3 regions of the Ensifer sp. Root31 genome follow, and region 1 is predicted to be linked to each of the others. Evidence: predicted binding sites of a transcription regulator. Region 1 holds the regulator's gene; each other region holds the start of a gene.
What was found. The regulator LexA, encoded in region 1, represses DNA repair genes until DNA is damaged. The targets are predictions, from matches to a motif close to TGTTCNNNNTGTGTTCNG.
Positions count from the first base shown of each region.

Region 2: ASD00_RS25560 (ATP-dependent helicase) is a predicted target of LexA. The motif match lies at 1,701-1,718, and genes of this name have one in related genera.
Region 3: ASD00_RS12095 (DUF3072 domain-containing protein) is a predicted target of LexA. The motif match lies at 2,414-2,431, and genes of this name have one in related genera.

Region 1 is NZ_LMCO01000039.1:9,084-13,740, forward strand. It holds tRNA gene ASD00_RS27765 (tRNA-Ser) at 136-225, shown strand; gene ASD00_RS27770 (DUF4242 domain-containing protein) at 899-1,189, shown strand; gene ASD00_RS27775 (hypothetical protein) at 1,367-1,510, shown strand; gene ASD00_RS27780 (hypothetical protein) at 2,008-2,295, shown strand; gene ASD00_RS27785 (hypothetical protein) at 2,354-2,593, opposite strand; gene lexA (transcriptional repressor LexA) at 2,774-3,490, shown strand; gene ASD00_RS27795 (hypothetical protein) at 3,710-4,042, opposite strand.
Region 2 is NZ_LMCO01000034.1:212,953-217,609, reverse strand. It holds gene ASD00_RS25560 (ATP-dependent helicase) at 1-1,580, opposite strand, end outside; gene recX (recombination regulator RecX) at 1,987-2,499, shown strand; gene ASD00_RS25550 (L,D-transpeptidase) at 2,873-3,553, shown strand; gene ASD00_RS25545 (L,D-transpeptidase) at 3,609-4,403, opposite strand; gene ASD00_RS25540 (murein L,D-transpeptidase family protein) at 4,483-4,657, opposite strand, start outside.
Region 3 is NZ_LMCO01000012.1:21,618-25,372, reverse strand. It holds gene ASD00_RS12105 (Fic family protein) at 82-1,233, shown strand; gene ASD00_RS12100 (ProQ/FINO family protein) at 1,230-1,808, shown strand; gene ASD00_RS12095 (DUF3072 domain-containing protein) at 2,448-2,663, shown strand; gene ASD00_RS41625 (hypothetical protein) at 3,349-3,702, shown strand.

The DNA of each region.
Region 1 (4,657 bases):
GGCTCGAAATCTCCAGTTATGGTTTACGAATGGTTACCCGGACAAAATGGGCAGCGGATGCGCCAAGAAAATCTTTCCGCCCACGCATGTTAAATCTTGCAAAGCAGCAAGGCTTCGCGCAATAACGCCCTGCCCGGAGGAGTGGCCGAGCGGTTTAAGGCACCGGTCTTGAAAACCGGCGTGCGTGAAAGCGCACCGTGGGTTCGAATCCCACCTCCTCCGCCATGGCTGTCTCATTTTTCGCCACCCATTATTGCGCTCGGTCGCCAAGTGAATGCTTTGGCGGCGAACGCATACAAGTTTTGCGAGTATTCCCCGATCATAGCCGCAGCATTGACGGCGCTTGCAAGGCGGTGGCTCGACCCGCTTGCCATCCCAGATAATTTGAGGGAAAGTCTGATTCCGGCCCATCGAGCCCTGGGCGATCTCCCAGAACTAGAGAAAACCATGCCTCTTAAATATTTGACGACAGCCGCTTTTCTCGCGCTTCTTGCGCTTGCCGGATGCGCAAGCACCGGCGGCAGCAACACGACCTATGCGCAGTGGCAAGGTCCAACACCTGTACCCGATCCGTCTGCGGCGAGTCCCGGCGGTTTCCGGCTCAGCTACTAACTTGCGCTAGTATACGCGTGTCGGACGGAGCGCATCGCGCGCTCCCATCCCCGGCCGCGCGATTCCAGTCGCATAGAGCTATTGGCCGCGAGATATTGTGATCGCGGGGCGATACAGGCGCCCATCGTTTGATCGGACGCCAGTCCCGGTGGAGCCCCTTCCGCTGCTTGATCCTATACTTCCAGGGAAATCGTCGTGAATCGCCGCATCACCGGTGGAAAGTATTGACTTCAATTATATTAGATATTCTTGATATTCAGTCCTCCAACAACCGAGGAACTGAACGATGCCCACCTACATCATTGAACGCGACGTCCCAGGGGCCGACAAGCTCAACCAGGACGACCTTTGCGCATTATCGGCAAAATCCAATGCTGTCGTCGCCGATCTTGGCGTACCATATACATGGATCACCAGTTATGTCGCCGGCGACAAGATTTACTGCGTCCACGAGGCATCAAGCGCCGACGTCATTCGCGAACATTCGGAACGCGCCGGATTTCCGGCGAACAAGATAACCGAAGTTGCTGCCGTCATAGGGCCTGCGACAGCATCCCAGGGGCGCAACGGTAAGTGACCGAAGCGACGTTATCATCGCAGTGCCCGGACACCGGGCACGAATGCGCGACGCAACGCCGGCAAAACAGTGATCCACCGGCACCGTCATTGACTTACGGCGGTATCAATGCAGGCTGGTTTGCCGGCATTCGGCGCCCATGCAGGGTTCCCCGGCACACCTTCCAAGGAGACGATCATGGCAAAAGGTCAAGTGCGAAGTAACCGCGAGGTTAGAAAGCCAAAGAAGGACAAGACTGTCAAAGCCGCCGTTGTGACGGAAGGCTCACAGGTGAAGCTGGCCGGCAGCAGTTTCTCCCTGGGCAAGAAAGACAAGAAGTAAGACGGTCGGCTTTAACCTCTCGAACTAACGACACGAGAGAGATATCCGTCAGTGGCCAGTCGAACTGGGGTGCGCAACGTCTCCGCGACATCCCGGCGCGACTGGTCGAGCACCCGCGGTCAGATGCCGGTTTCGTAGCGCGTTTGAACGTCGTATGTATTTGGCTGGAGATGCGAAGATCGCTACAGGCGGATGCCGCTGGCCACTCGCACTCCATTACGGCGTCCAACATCATCGGAAGCATTTGCGGCGGGTATTGTTGATCAGCTGCCAGCGCCACGCTTTGAGGCGGGCGCCGGAAAATCGAAAACGCCAACGCACCTCACGCCAATCTTTGTGCCTTCATTGCCACAGCTTGAGCACCAGTGCTCGCCTTTCGCAAAGAACTGTTGAACACGGCACAGTGCCCGGCATGCTTGCTGGACTTCGGAACGAAAGCACGGTTCACATCGTTAACCAAACCATCGCCGCCACCTCTGATCTAGTGGACGTTCACCGTGCTTGCAGCCTTGCTTATCGCCTCGATTATCGCATCGCCTAACATCGCCCTCAGCGCTGCCACGGTCGACGACCTGCAAGCCGACTTCGAAACGGCCGTGCCCTGCCAGCAGATAGACGGCCGGAACGTTTGGAAGGGAACGATCGCCTACTACATCCAGTCCTTCGTCTATCAAGGCGACACGCCGGTCGCGACCGAAGCGGCCGACGCTGTGCTGCCGGAGGACAACTCCGCGGAAACCGTCAAGGAATTCGAGGACGCCTGCTCCGCGACGCAGCCGGCCTGATTCAGGCCTCCTCTAGCAGATCGCCCATCGATATTTCTGCTGATCCCTTGATGGCAGGCTATTTCCACTGCGTCCCATCGGCCGCGGCGCAACCGTGCGGCGGGTGTCCGTTGCCAAATGTCAGCTTCAGCCGGTCACAACCCCATTGATTGAGCGGCCCGGGCATCGCCGCATTCAACGCGATACCAACTTCGTCAAACGGGCTCTGCTTGTTATCCACGTATTGATACCAGCGAAACCCAAGGATCGCGGTCGCGGCGACAACGATGGTCAGCAAGATTTGAATCAGCTTCGTCATTAAACCCTCATTCCATAAACGGAAGGAGGCATATCAGCCTCGCGCGGCGCGTGCAGCGACGAGTTGGTCAATCTGCGCTTGATTGAACCAACATTCACAGAATTTTAGGCACTTGCGGAACACATATGGAACAGATAGTGTCTGTTCTTGATTTGTTTCACGCCTCTGGAGCGACTTGCCATGCTGACCCGCAAGCAACAGGAATTGCTTCTTTTCATCCATGAACGAATGAAGGAGTCCGGTGTACCGCCGTCCTTCGACGAGATGAAGGATGCACTCGACCTGGCATCCAAGTCGGGCATTCACCGGCTGATCACAGCGCTCGAGGAACGCGGCTTCATACGCCGGCTTCCCAACCGCGCCCGAGCGCTCGAAGTCATCAAACTGCCGGAAGCCTATGCTGCGAGCGCGCAGCCCCGTCGCGGGTTTTCGCCGAGCGTCATCGAGGGTAGCCTTGGCAAACCGCCCGCCCCTGCCCCCGCGGCGAAAACGCTGCCGGTTGCCGACAACAGCTCCGTGTCGGTTCCAGTGATGGGCCGCATTGCCGCCGGCGTGCCGATCTCGGCGATACAGAACAACACCCACGACATTACCGTGCCGCTCGATATGATCGGCAGCGGCGAGCACTACGCCCTTGAAGTGAAGGGTGATTCGATGATCGAGGCCGGCATTTTCGATGGCGATACGGTGATCATCCGCAATGCCACCACGGCCAATCCCGGCGATATCATCGTGGCACTAGTCGATGACGAGGAAGCAACGTTGAAACGCTTCCGGCGCAAGGGCGCTTCAATTGCTCTAGAGGCCGCCAACCCGGCCTATGAGACGCGCATCTTCGGGCCTGACCGGGTCAAGATTCAGGGCAAGCTCGTCGGCTTGATCCGCCGCTACCACTAAGCCCGTCTCACGCCAGCGCAATTCGAGGAAAAGTGCGGAGCGGTTTTCCGCCAGGAAATGCGTAAAAACAAATAGATAGAGCGCCTAGTGACTCCGTTTAAACCGGAAACGCTCTAGCCGCCTTCATGCCGGCCAGCCGCTCTCTTACTTCAACGTCTCGCCACATAGGGTAGCGAGACGGAGATTTTCGGATCGAGTGTTTTTCACGCTCGACGGATTTTACTCGTGAATCGAGTACTCGCCCAACTCGCAGAGATCCTGCTTGTCTTCAGTCGTGTCGAGACCGGAACCTTCTTCGAATTCAAAGCGCATGTCGTATTTGCAGACATCACGTCCGTCGGCGATGGTAATTTCCATGCTTTCGCCCGGATTAAGCACCTGCCGCCCGAAGACGTCGTCTTCCCACTGATCAACACCGACCGGCGATGTGTAGAAGTTCGTCAAAACGGCATTCGTCTTGTTCTTAAGCTGAAAGACGAGATCCTCAGCGCTTGCGGTGGCCGTCGTTACGGCAAGAATGGCAAGAGCAGTCAGGGCGATCTTATATTTCATTTTATGTCTTTTCCTCCATTGTTGGCTTTGTTTGACACTACCTATACGGGTCGCGCTGTTGGGATATTCATTCCCAGTTCTGTCTAGAGACAATATTTTCAGCACTGACAATAGTGACCGAATCACCATTTCGGGGCGCGTCCTCGCAAGGCCATGTCGTTGGCGACTGCGGACGTTCGCAAACTGGCGGGCAAGCGCAGCCCGGTCGAATTGCGCTTTGAAAACAGTGGTTGGCTGCGATGCGGGCAGCCTCGCTGCGCGTGTTGGACGCGCCGCATTGGCCCATGTTCCTTGCCCCCCGAAAACCGTACCTGCGTGCCGGCAGCATGTCCTTTGCGCAGGCACGCACAGCGTTTCACTTTCGACAATCGGGCTGCTATTGACGGAGAACCGCTTTAGCCAATCGCGCAGGCGCTGGGTGACTTGTTGCTTTCATCGTGCGAGGGGCTGAATCACGCGCTCGCCCGCCCTATCTACGTCACACTTTCGTTGACGCTCGCAACGAGCACGCGGCCGCTTACGCCACCGATGGCCGGTATTTCGACCGCCTTCGGATCTGCGTTCGCCTTGAACCTCGCGTGGGGCGTCGACCGCCAGCGGCATTCGCCGCTGCCA
Region 2 (4,657 bases), on a different contig from region 1:
GCGATCTGCTCCAGTTGCAGGAGGTCGGCCTTTCTGGTGTCCGCGTCCTCGTGGATGCGGTCGAGATGCGGCTCGTACCATTCGCGTGCCTGGGCAATTTCACCCGGCCAGCCGCCTGCCTGTTTGCGTAGCCCCTCGATCAGGGTGACGAAATCCCGCCAGTTGTCGCCGGACCGCGGCGGGGCGGGGATCTCCCCGAGGGCTGCCAGCGGTTCCGGGTCGGCGGCGATCGCGTCAAGGATCTTGCCGGCCGTCTGCGGGCCGACACCGGGGATCATGTGCAGCAGGCGAAAGCCGGCGACCCGATCCCGCGGGTTCTGCGCAAACCTGAGCACCGCCAGCATGTCCTTGACATGGGCGCTGTCGAGAAACTTCAGCCCGCCAAATTTCACGAAAGGGATATTGCGCCGGGTCAGCTCCACCTCGAGCGGCCCGCTGTGGTTCGACGAGCGAAACAGCACCGCCTGCTGCTTCAGCGTCATGCCGATCTCTCGGTTCTCCAGAACCTTCTCGACGATATAGCGCGCCTGGTCGGCTTCATCCGCGACCGCCAGCAGCTTGGGCCTTTCCGCCGACTGCCGCTCGGTCCAGAGGTTCTTGGTGAAGCGTTCCCGGGCGAGATCGATGACGCCGTTGGCAGCGGCAAGGATCGTCTGGGTGGAACGATAGTTTCGATCAAGCGTGATGACGTCGGCCGGAGGGGTGAACTCGCCCGGAAAATCCAGGATGTTGCGCACTGTCGCTGCCCGGAACGAATAGATCGACTGGGCATCGTCGCCCACGACCGTCAGGCCCCTGCCGCCTGGCTTCAACGCCATCAGCACGGATGATTGAAGCCGGTTGGTATCCTGATATTCGTCGACCAGCACATGGTCGAAACGGTTGCCGATGTCCTCGGCCAGTTCCGGCACGCTGACGGTCTGCGCCCAGTAGAGCAGCAGGTCGTCGTAATCGAGCACGTTCTGCGTCTGCTTTGCCTCGACATAACAGGAAAACAGCTGCTTCAACTGCTCCTCCCAACCGGAAACCCAGGGATAGTGCGCGCGCAAGACCTCGCTCAGCGGCGTCTCGGAGTTGACCGCCCGCGAGTAGATCGACAGGCAGGTGCCCTTGGTCGGGAAGCGGCTCTCGGTCTTCGAGAGGCCGAGCTCATGCCGGACAAGGTTCATCAGGTCGGCACTGTCTTCCCGGTCATGGATCGTGAAATCGACATTCAAGCCGATTTGCTCGGCATAGATGCGCAGCAGGCGCGCGCCGATGCCGTGGAATGTTCCGGCCCAGGTGAGCGCATCGGTGGCAACAGTGGCGTTTGCCCCAAGCACCTGGGCGCAGATGCGCTCGACCCGTCGCGCCATTTCGGAGGCCGCACGGCGCGAAAACGTCATCAGCAGGATGCGGCGGGGGTCGGCGCCATTGACGATGAGGTGGGCAACACGATGGGCGAGCGTATTCGTTTTGCCCGACCCGGCGCCGGCGATGATCAGGAGTGGCCCTGCAAGCGTTTCGCCGGGTGCGGTTACGCCAAATTCGACGGCATCGCGCTGTCGATCATTCAATTTTTCCAGATAGGCCGCCGCCACGCCGAAGTCCCCGGTAAGTCTCTGCCGATTCTACCTCTCGCGCTGAACGCTGGCACCGATTGCTCGGCCCTGCGGGCGACGCCGAGGCATCCCCGCGCTCGATATGAGAGATTCACGACGGGGAACGAATTAGGAACATATCAGCCGCAGATCACATTGCAAAGGCCCGGTTGGCAATGGCTGAAATGCCCATCGGTTTCCGGTCGCAAAATGCCGGGCTAGCGTTACCGCAATCAATCCCGCCCGTGGCGACTACCGAAGCGCCACGTTTGCGGCTATCTCTGTGGGCGAAATATCGCCCATCAAGCGCATCCCAAAAGAGCCCGCCCACCCTGTGACATCAAACGATCTACAAGCCGACGATCCGCCTTCTGACACGCCGCCCTCCGACGCGCCGACCGCGCGCATGCTGTCCTGGGCGCGCAATTCGGCGGTCTATCGCCTCGAACGACAGATGATGACGGAGAAACAGTTGTTCGACGCCATCACCCGGAAGGCGCGACAGAAGTTCGAGGATATCAGCCAGCAGCAGCTCAAGGCCGTTGCCGAGTTCGCGGTCAAGTTCGCCTATGATCTGAATGCCCTGAACGACGCGGATTATGCGCAGCTCAGCACGCAGTCGGCGGTGCGCAGCGGGAAGTCGAAACGGGCGATTGCGCAGAGGCTTTCGGCGAAGGGCATCGACAGGGAAACCGCCGCCGTGGCGCTGGAGGAGACCGACGATCTGTTTGCTGCCGTGGTCTTTGCTCGCAAGCGCGCTTTCGGCCCCTTCCGCCGCGGCGAGCTCGACGACAAGCGCAAGGCCAAGGAGCTGTCCGCATTCGCTCGCAACGGTTTCGGGTTCGAGATAGGCAGAAAAGTGTTCGAGATGAGCTCGGAGCAGGCCGAGAGTGTGCTGCGGAAGGACGCTTTCACCTAAAGCGCGTCGCGATTTCCAGGATTCGCTTGCGCGCTTTAAGCTCTTGTTTTTGTGCATGTCGTCATCGCAAAACCGCTGCGCACTTTTGCGCGATATGCTTTAGACCAACTGCTAGGCTGAACGCGACTTGCCGCTTCCGTCTGCCGTCAAGTTGACTCCCCGCTCGCGCCCGACCGGGTGAATTTTGCAACACTCAGTTGGCGGCGAGCGACTGGCGAGGATCATCCACCAAAGAGATCGGCTTTGACCACATTTCGGTCACGAATGGGACCAACAGCCACAACTCTCTCCTCGCATACATCCAACCCGGAATAAAAAAGTGTCTTTTCAATTGTCCCGCCGATCACTGCTTGCAGTGGTCGCAAGCTCTATTTTGAGCGCCTGCACACAGGTCCCCAAGCCCGGTCTCGAGCCAAATGCCGCCGATAAGACCAGCAAGGACGTCATCACCCCGCCAGAGAAGGCCCCGATCGAGCTTGAGCGCAAGGATGAGCCGCCGCCAAAGCTCGATTACGCCCAGATCTACGGTCCGGTCAAGGACGAGGGCTATGATGTTCCGGGGGTGCAGTTCGATGCGATAAAGCCGGAATTCCTGCGGCAGGAGGTCGCCTATGCGACCAACGAGCCGGCCTATTCGATCGTCGTCGATACGCAGAAGATGTTCCTCTACTGGGTGCTGCCCGGCGGCAAGGCGATCCGCTATGGCGTCGGTCTTGGCGCACAGGGACGCGCCTGGAAGGGCAGGGCGGTCGTGCACTGGAAGCGCAAGTGGCCGCGTTGGACGGTGCCGGACGACATGGTCGCGCGCCAGCCGCACCTGAAGAAATATGGCATCGAGGCGGGCGGCATGGATCCGGGCCTCAGCAATCCGCTCGGCGCGCGGGCGATGTATATCTTCCAGGATGGCCAGGATACGCTCTACCGCATCCATGGGTCGCCGCAGTGGCGCTCGATCGGCAAGAACGCTTCGGCCGGTTGCGTGCGGATGCTGCAGCAGGACGCAATCGACCTCTATAATCGCGTCCGGGGAAAGACGCCGCTGCTCGTCATCTGAGGCCAGCTGTCGACCGTGGGAGCGTTGAATGCTCCCACGGTCGACATCGCCGGTCCTAATAAATCGGCGGGGGTGCGCCGGGGATGCCGCCTTCGCCAGGCAGGAGATTGTCCTGCGGCTGGGCCGGTGTTTGCGCCGCCATTCCGCCGCCCGAAAGGTCCGTCACCACGACCGGCGTGCCGTTCGGCACGCGGTCATAGAGATCGACGACGTCCTGGTTGATCATGCGCACGCACCCCGACGACACCGACTGGCCGATGGTCCACCATTCCGGGGAGCCATGGATGCGGTAAAGCGTATCTTCCCCGTTCTGGAAGATATACATCGCGCGGGCGCCAAGCGGGTTCTTCAACCCCGGCTCCATGCCGCCGGCCTCGATGCTGTACTGCTGCAGTTCCGGCTGGCGTGCGACCATTTCGTTCGGCGGTTTCCAGCGCGGCCAAGGCCGCTTGTACTGGATGACGCCGCGACCGGCCCAGGCGAAGCCGGCCCGGCCGAGGCCGACGCCGTAGCGCATCGCCTGGCCGTTCTCATAGACGCGATAGAGGAAATGGTTGCCGACATCGACAACCAAAGTGCCGGGCCGCTCGCCCGTCGGATCGGGCACCATCTGCCTGTAATATCGCGGGTCGATCTTTTCGTAAGGGATCGCCGGCAGAGGATAGGTTTCTCCCGGCCGTTCGCCATACATCTCGGAGAGCACGGTGTTGGCGGCGGGCACCGGTTCCGGCGCCGGGGCGTATTGCTGTGCAACCCGCTCGCGCGTCGAGCCGCACCCCGCCAAACCGAGCACCGCCATGCCGGCGGAAAGCTTGAGGAAGGATCGGCGGCAGACGTCACGTTGCGGCATGGGGAACCTCAATTACCTGTGTTCGGTGACTACCGGGGGAATGGCGCATCTAGCGCTGCTCATCTCCCGCCGCCACCGATCACAGGCCGGCATAGGGATCTGCCAGCGCCGCGTCCGGTCGGCTAATGGGGTATTTAGTTCCCGAGATCTTGGCGGCCAGCTTTTCAGCGCCGTTTTTCTCAAGCAGCGTCCGGAAGCTTGGATGCATGCCGCCATCGACATAGGAATTCACCGGAGCGGGCGTCTGATTGGCG
Region 3 (3,755 bases), on a different contig from region 1:
GCCGGATTGGGTTATAGGCGCGGTTGCTATCGCTCATGATTTCCGGCAAAAATGAGGTATAGAAAAGGAAGTCTATAGCTCATGAAATGGAACTGGACACAGCAAGGCTGGCCCGAATTCAGTTTTGACGCTTCCCGGCTTGAGCCGCTTGAACGGCAATTCCTTTTGTCATCTGGTGAGGTCATCGGCGCAATCCGCCACGTCAGCGACAATGAACGCGATCAACTACGCATAGAGTTGATCAGCGAAGAGGCGGTGAAGACATCGCAAATCGAGGGAGAAATGCTCGATCGTTTGAGCGTCCAATCCTCTTTGCGCCGACAGTTCGGTCTAGAAGCAGACAGCCGGCCGATCAAGCCGCAGGAACGCGGGATCGCAGAAATGATGGCCGACGTCTATGGCACTTGGTCGCGGCCTCTGGACCATGAAACGCTCTTTCGGTGGCATGGAATGTTGATGACGGGAAACCGTCATATGGGAACGATTGGTACATACCGAATACACGAAGATGCCATGCAGATCGTATCTGGTCGCCACGATAAACCTATCATCCACTTTGAAGCGCCACCGTCAGTACGAATACCGGACGAGATGGCCGCCTACGTGGATTGGTTCAACAAATCCGCAACTCACGGTGAAGCCCCCCTCCCCGCTTTGACACGTGCTGGTATCGGCCATATTTATTTCGAGAGCATCCATCCTTTCGAAGATGGCAACGGTAGGCTCGGTCGAGCGATTTCCGAAAAATCACTTGCACAGAATATTGGACAACCAAGTCTCATTGCACTCGCCTTCACGATTGAGCTTGCCCGAAAGGAATACTACAGCCAGTTGGAGAAAAACCAGCGCACGTTGGATATCACCGAATGGCTGATCTACTTCGCGCAGACCATCCTGGAAGCGCAACAGACGACATTGCGTCGGATCGACTTTTACCTCGACAAGGCGCAATTCTATGATAGGTTTCGCGGGCAGTTCAACGAGCGGCAGGAAAAGGCGGTCGCCCGCATGTTCCGTGAAGGCCCTTCGGGATTTAGAGGCGGGCTGAGCGCCGAGAACTACATCGCGATCACACAAACCTCGCGAGCGACCGCCACTCGTGATCTTCACGACTTGGTGGAAAAAGGCGCACTTGTGCGAACCGGCGAACGTCGCCATACGCGGTATTCCCTCAGCCTAACTGAGACGAAAATGCACGATCCGGGATTCAGAGGCGCCTTTGATCAGGCATGAGTTGCTACAGGCCAACGGTATTTGAAATAACGCATGAGAAACCTTCCATGAGCAAATCGTCGAGAGACAAACTTGGCCCAGTTGCTGCACGGGACACGGATGTGTTGAAAGCGCAGGCAATCAATGCGCTACTCACACAGCCGATTGCCATTCTTCCCATGAAGCCCGGCGATCCAATCCGACCCTTCGGGCTCGGACTCTGGCCTGAAATCAGACCCCTTCTGCGGCCTGGCCTTAGCGTCTCGACCCTGCGCCGCGCGACCGGAACCTTTCTCCACTCAAAGAGATACCATCTAGCGATCGCGCAGCTAGGCTCCGTCCGCCACGATATAAACGGCACAGCGATAGGCCTAGTATCGGACACAGACGGGCTGGCGGCCGAGCAAAAAATTGAAAGCTTGAGAAAGCGCGATGAAGCCCGAAAGGCAGCGGCACCTGCGGTTGTCCGATCCATCCCACTTTCGAAGGCTGACATGATCCCGCGCTGCTCTGTTCAATCGGGACAATCCGCCGGGTTAAATCAGGGCGAGCGGCATCGAGCAGCAGCGGCTGCTCGCCCGCGGAAAATGTCTTAGTCGCCGCGCGTGCCGATGAAGGTAGTCGGCTTCGAGCGCCAGCGAGAATGAGCGTACCAGGCGCCGGCAGCGCAGCTAAAAAGCCTCGTCTCGGAGGATCAGCATCGCGACGGCCAACGCCGGGATCCGGGAAGCCTAGGCCCGGCAAGCCGCTCCAATTGAAAAGCGCCCTGCCTTCACCTGCCCGACCTGACCAGCAAACCTGCGTATCGATGATACCCGTCTCTGGCGGCCGCTGGATCATCATTGAGACGATGCAGGGCGCATGCTTACGAGGGCCCCGGCGATGCGCTTTCTCTCGCCAGGCGGAAACGCTGCGATCGATTCCGCAAATCGATGTGGCGAGCGGACGACAACTTCCGTCGAGATCCGGCTTTCGATCTCCGACTGCCATACCGGACGGCGGGCAGCCTAAATCGTTCACGCTTGCAGATCGTGAACCGTTTGGCTGAGAGAGGAGCCCAGGACCTGGTCGCCGCGTGCGGATCATCTAATGGTCGCCGGTATACTCTGAACGGGCTCTCTACCGGGTGCGGCGCTCACTTCTAATGAAGGGCCGACGATACAGGCGACGATCGACAGATGGTTGGAACCCGCACGCGCCCTGGAACGTTTAGAGAACGAATTCAGGAGGGTGTTATGACTGTCAATCCGAAAACCGATCCTTCTTCCAACACACAGAAAGACCCCGACGATTGGGTCAGCGGCGACGAGCCGATGACCGGTGCGCAGCGGTCCTATCTGAAGACCCTGTCGGAGCAGGCGCATCAGCCCGAGGCCTATGCTGAGGATCTGACCAAGGCGGAAGCATCCAAGAAGATCGACGAACTGAAGCAGTCGCTCGATTTGGAATGAATCGCCGCGTGCGGCCACCATGCATTGAAGCCGATAGCCGAGGACGCACAGTGACATCACGAATCTCTGGAACTTTTTTCACGAGAGGCGATTTTTGCTGATTAAGCCAGCCCGGTCACGCTGCGAAACAGCCAACGTCGAGAAAACGGCCATGCAACACGAAGACACCAGACAACAGTATAGCAAGGTGGTTCACGGCTGGAATCAGCGGTACGACCTGGAAGAGTTCATCCGCGCGCACCGGCTTATGCCCCTTGTCGCACGTGAACTGTTTGAGAAATTCGGACCATACAAAATCGACCTCGATCGAAAGGTCGCCGAGCTCGGAGCAGTGGGAAAATCTAATCGTGGGCACTAGTCGAGAGTTCCTCTACGCGCCCCTAGACGACCAGGCGGTCGTTCCCTCCATCTGTCGGCCGCCTGGAATAAACTTTTCTCACAGATAGCAGCTCGCTTCGCGAGCACGACGCGCTTAACTGTGGGGCGGCTGCACCCGTCAAAAAAACGGCCCCCGTAATAGAGGCCATAATCGCATTGCCAAGTCCAACTTACTACGATGTCTGCTCAGGTGGAATACCCTTCTCCACCAGCCGAGCCTTACAGAAGACCATTGCCGTGTCCCGGGCCAGCAGCCCATGCTGCCGACGGTGAGGCGATCGACCTCCACGATTTCGGGCTTGTCGCCGTGTTCCGGCAACCCAGCCAGGCGATCGCCTGTGCATTCGATCTTCGGAGCCGCCTGAATCAAATCGGCCTGAATGTGCAAGCAGCCATCCACATCGGCGAGTGCGGAAGACACCACGGCCATGCCGGCCCGGTCCTGCAGCTTGCAGCGGGACTTGCGGGCTGCGCGAGACCGGGCGATATCATCGCCTCCCGCACCGTGCGCGATCTCGCCATCGGTACAAACCTCTCCTTTGATCCACGCGGGGAGCTCGACCTGCCCGGAATCCCCGGCCCATGGCGGTACTTTTCCGTTGGCCCGGTTTTGGCCATGCCCCGTACGGGAGCATCCAATGAATTACCGGAAGATAATTGACCCGATCGGGAGCACCCGGCTGCCTGCAGTTCCTTGTCGCTCCAATGGCGTGT